Regions from separate parts of the Ewingella sp. S1.OA.A_B6 genome, predicted to be linked through region 1. Evidence: predicted binding sites of a transcription regulator. Region 1 holds the regulator's gene; the other holds the start of a gene.

Region 1 (2,207 bases):
GCAACTCGGTAACCGGATCTGTCGGAATGACCTTGCTCTTTACCAGCAATTTTAGCGGTAAATTCAATAAGGTATAATAAAGTCTACGCCAACCTGACATAAAAACGTGAAGCCTCTTTGTTAGCAATTCGTCGCAAGGATACCAGAAAGTGAGTATGGGGTCTGTGGTGATACTCTATAATCCCCAAGCTGCCGCTGTGTTGGTTCGCTCATCTAAATGACTTCCTGGTAAGCTTATAGGGAGTCATTCCGTTGCCTCTCTGCTGCAACCTGGAAGCTTTTAAGTATAAAATGCCGCAACCTTTCCGTTAAGACGAATAACACATGAAAAATGAATCTACCGGGTTTACCCGTATCGTGAAGGCCGCAGGCTTTTCGCTCAAAGGTTTAAGCTCGGCATGGAAAAACGAAGCGGCTTTTCGCCAGGAAGTGATCGGCGTGTTTCCCTTCATCATATTGTCATTTTTCCTTGATGTAACCAGCGTTGAACGCATCCTTCTAGTGGGAGTTCTGGGGCTGGTGATCATCGTCGAATTATTAAATAGCGCCGTGGAATGTGCTATTGACCGTATCGGCCCCGAATTTCACGTGCTGTCGGGGCGCGCCAAAGACATTGGCTCTGCGGCAGTTTTGCTGACTATTATACTGGCGGTTTTCACCTGGGTCAGCGTGTTTTGGCCGCATTGGTTCTAAATTGGAATAAAGATTCCATATTTCACCTTAGCATCTGTTTTTATTCACTCTTAGGTTTTCATTCAGAGAGTACCTGTATATACTCACAGCAATACTGTATAAACAATCAGGGGGCGGGATGAAAGCTTTAACAGTCAGACAACAAGAGGTTTACGACCTCATTCGCGATCATATCGCCACCACAGGTATGCCACCAACCCGTGCTGAGATCGCCGCTCGTCTGGGTTTTCGCTCACCAAATGCAGCGGAAGAGCATCTTAAAGCACTGCAACGCAAAGGCGTCATTGAGATTGTTTCCGGTGCGTCGCGTGGTATTCGCCTGTTAATGGAAGAAGAAGAAGGTTTGCCATTAATTGGTCGCGTTGCCGCCGGTGAACCTCTGCTGGCACAGCAACATATTGAAGGGCATTATCAGGTCGATCCCGCAATGTTTAAACCAAGTGCTGATTTCCTGCTGCGCGTTAGCGGTATGTCGATGCGCGACATTGGTATTCTCGACGGTGATTTACTGGCGGTGCATAAAACGCAGGACGTGCGAAATGGTCAGGTTGTTGTCGCACGTATTGACGATGAAGTGACTGTTAAACGTCTGAAAAAGCAGGGCAGCATTGTCCAGCTTCTGCCCGAAAACAGCGATTTTGAGCCTATAGTTGTTGATCTACGGGAGCAGAGCTTCAGCATTGAAGGCCTTGCCGTCGGCGTTATCCGTAACGGTGACTGGATCTAATATGCACGGCTAGTATCCATCTCTAATTTCAGTCGGCGGTAAACTATTTTCCTCTACCGCCGCAGAGTAAATCTTTAGTTGTTATCGTTACTTACCACTCAGGAATAATCCTAATCATGGTGGGTATCGCTGTTATCTGACGTAAAAGCCAAATTATCAACTACTCTTATTCATGTGGTAAGCACTTAACGTGTTCAACAAAGCACGACAACCTAACCCAAGGTAATAGGAGAACTTGTTATGAATAAGGACCAAACCGAAGGTAACTGGAAGCAGTTTAAAGGCAAAGTGAAAGAAAAATGGGGCAAGCTGACTGATGATGACCTGACGGTGGTGGAAGGGAAACGTGATCAGTTGGTTGGTAAAATCCAGGAGCGTTACGGCTATCGGAAAGAAGAAGCCGAGAAAGAACTCAAGTCCTGGGAAACAGATAATAAATATCACTGGTAAGTCGCAATTCCCCTTGCGCATTAGTTATGTATCAGTGATGCATCCTGAGAAATATGCTGCTCCTACCCGGGAATGCATTCAGGATTGATGGTACAGGGACGTACCCACCTTAATTGCTCAGTGCCCGCGCTATTTCAAATACCCATCTTTTAAGCATCAATACATTAGCGTTTTTTAGTCACGATACTGTGGTCATGTTCGCAGTGATCTTGGCTGTTGCATTGCTCAACAACGCTACACTCGCCGCACATGCCGTGGGCTTCAACTACGGAATGGCGCAGCTCAAACCCTGAGTCCGCGGCCAGTTTTGCCAGCCGCTCTTCGATGCCATCCGTTG
Region 2 (2,207 bases), on a different contig from region 1:
CGATACGCTTGGCGTTTTGACTTTGATGTTCATAGCGCCACAGGTTACTTATGGTTCTTAATGCCACGAGTAAGGTCGTCGGGCTGACCAACATAATATTGTGTTTAAGCGCTTCGCTTATCAATTCGGGCTCACGGTCGATAGCCAACATAAAAGCGGGTTCAACCGGAATGAACATCAGCACATAGTCGAGACTGCGTAGACCAGGTAACTGTTGATAATCTTTACGTCCCAGTAGACGAATATGACCACGAACAGACGTAATATGTTCGTTCAACGCGATCTCACGCTCAGTATCATCCTGGCTATTAAAATAGCGCTCGTAAGCCACCAGCGTCATTTTGGCATCGATTACAACGTCTTTATTTTGCGGCAGCCTTACCACAACATCAGGTTGCATGCGGCTATTGGTATCAACCTGCACACTGACCTGAGTTTGATATTCGTGCCCCTCACGCAGCCCGGAGGCTTCAAGAACCCGGCTTAATACAACCTCCCCCCAGTTACCCTGAGTTTTGTTATCGCCTTTAAGCGCCTTGGTGAGATTGATCGCTTCACGCGCCATCTGTTCGTTCAATTGCTGAAGATTGCGAATTTCATGGGATAAAGTATGCCGTTCACGCGCTTCCTGGCCAAAGCTGTCCTGCACCTGGCGGCGAAAACCATCCAGCTGTTCACGCAGTGGCAACAATAACTTATCCAGACTTTGTTTATTTTGCTCATCGGCCATGCGCCCGTTGTGCTCGAAAATCCGGTTAGCCAGATTTTCAAACTGGCTGGTCAACCGCTGTTCACTGTTGATCAACAGTCGCTGTTTTTCTTCGGCCGCCATACGGGTTTCATCGAGACGGGTTGCGACTTCGCGCAGTTCAGCTTCCTGTGCGCTGTTGATTTCACGCTGGGCGCGCAACTCCTGATTCAGCTGTTCGCACTCACTCTGCCAATGCGCCAGGCCCTGTAGTTTTTCACGGTTGCCCGCCAGCTCACTGTGTAAATTGCGCAGATCCAGTTCGGCCTGACGGATATGCTGCTGCGCCTGCTGGCGCTCTGCCTTCAGTCCGTCGTTTTCCGTTTTCTGCTGCTCCAGCGCCTGCTGTAACAACCGGTGCTGCGTTTCATGCTCGCTCTGATGCCGCTGCTGGCGCAGGCTGACAATAAGCCATCCCAACAATAAGCCAGCCAAACCGCCGCCCATCAGGTATAGGATACTGAGGTCCACGGAGTCTCCATTTCAGTCAATTATTGCGGTCACGGTAATGTGATGCTGTATGGATGTCCAGCCAATTTTAAGGCGTTCTGGCACTTTGCGAGACGTCTCGCAAGACGTGATTTCTCACCCACAGCCCTCTTGTGCAAAATTTTTTATCACCACAAAATTAAAACCAGCGGCTCAGCCATTGAATACCAAAAGCGCCAGGTGCCAGAACCCCAAATGCCCATATCAAGGCAGAAGAAAAGTTGGCTATTTGGAAATAACGCTGTGGCATACCGCAAATGCCCGCAACCAAAGGTACAACGGCACGAAGGGGGCCAAAGAAACGACCAATAAAGGCGCCGGCCATGCCCCATTTATCAAAGAAAGCATGTCCGCGTTCCAGCATCTGCGGATGCTTTGAAAGCGGCCAAAAATTACCGACCCGGTCCTGGAAATGTGCGCCAACCCAGTAAGAAACCCAGTCACCGATGAAGGCACCCGCCGCGGCCGCCGCCCAGATAGGCCAGAAAGAAATGCCGCTTTCACCTATTAATGCCCCAAGGCCCAGTAAAATCACCGTGGCGGGAAGCAGCAGAGAGAGAAATGCCAGTGATTCACCGAATGCCAGAAAAAAAACAATCGGCACAGCCCAGCCCTCATGCGCACGCACAAACTCAGTGGTGAGGTGAATAATTTCATTAACGGTCAAAAGTCTTCCTCGTAATACGTACTTTAGAACCAGTCGTGCTGGCTAATCAAAGGGGTGGAGATTTGATATCCGGAGCTACTCAAGATAACGGTCACGCAGATTCCCACGCTGCTCAGCTGTCAACCCGTACTCTTTTTCAAGCCACAGATCGGTGGAGCCGTACAAATCATCGATAGATTTTAGCGCAGTTTCGATAAACGCTTCGCGCACAGAAAGAACATAGGCAAATTTAGCCAGCGCTTTTGGGGTGAGCTGGATGGACATTTGATTAAGCATTTGCTCGCGAAAAGGCGCCAGCGTGGT

The links. The regulator LexA, encoded in region 1, represses DNA repair genes until DNA is damaged. The targets are predictions, from matches to a motif close to TNCTGTATGTACATACAGNA.
Region 2: the regulator LexA is predicted to act here: its motif matches at 1,263-1,282, upstream of rmuC (DNA recombination protein RmuC).

Annotation. Positions count from the first base shown of each region.
Region 1 covers NZ_JBLJFK010000005.1:28,736-30,942, forward strand. The annotation lists gene plsB (glycerol-3-phosphate 1-O-acyltransferase PlsB) at 1-100, opposite strand, end outside; gene ACMV8I_RS12510 (diacylglycerol kinase) at 325-693, shown strand; gene lexA (transcriptional repressor LexA) at 812-1,420, shown strand; gene ACMV8I_RS12520 (CsbD family protein) at 1,661-1,870, shown strand; gene zur (zinc uptake transcriptional repressor Zur) at 2,035-2,207, opposite strand, start outside.
Region 2 covers NZ_JBLJFK010000010.1:18,079-20,285, forward strand. The annotation lists gene rmuC (DNA recombination protein RmuC) at 1-1,219, opposite strand, end outside; gene ACMV8I_RS16365 (DedA family protein) at 1,377-1,904, opposite strand; gene ACMV8I_RS16370 (tyrosine-protein phosphatase) at 1,980-2,207, opposite strand, start outside.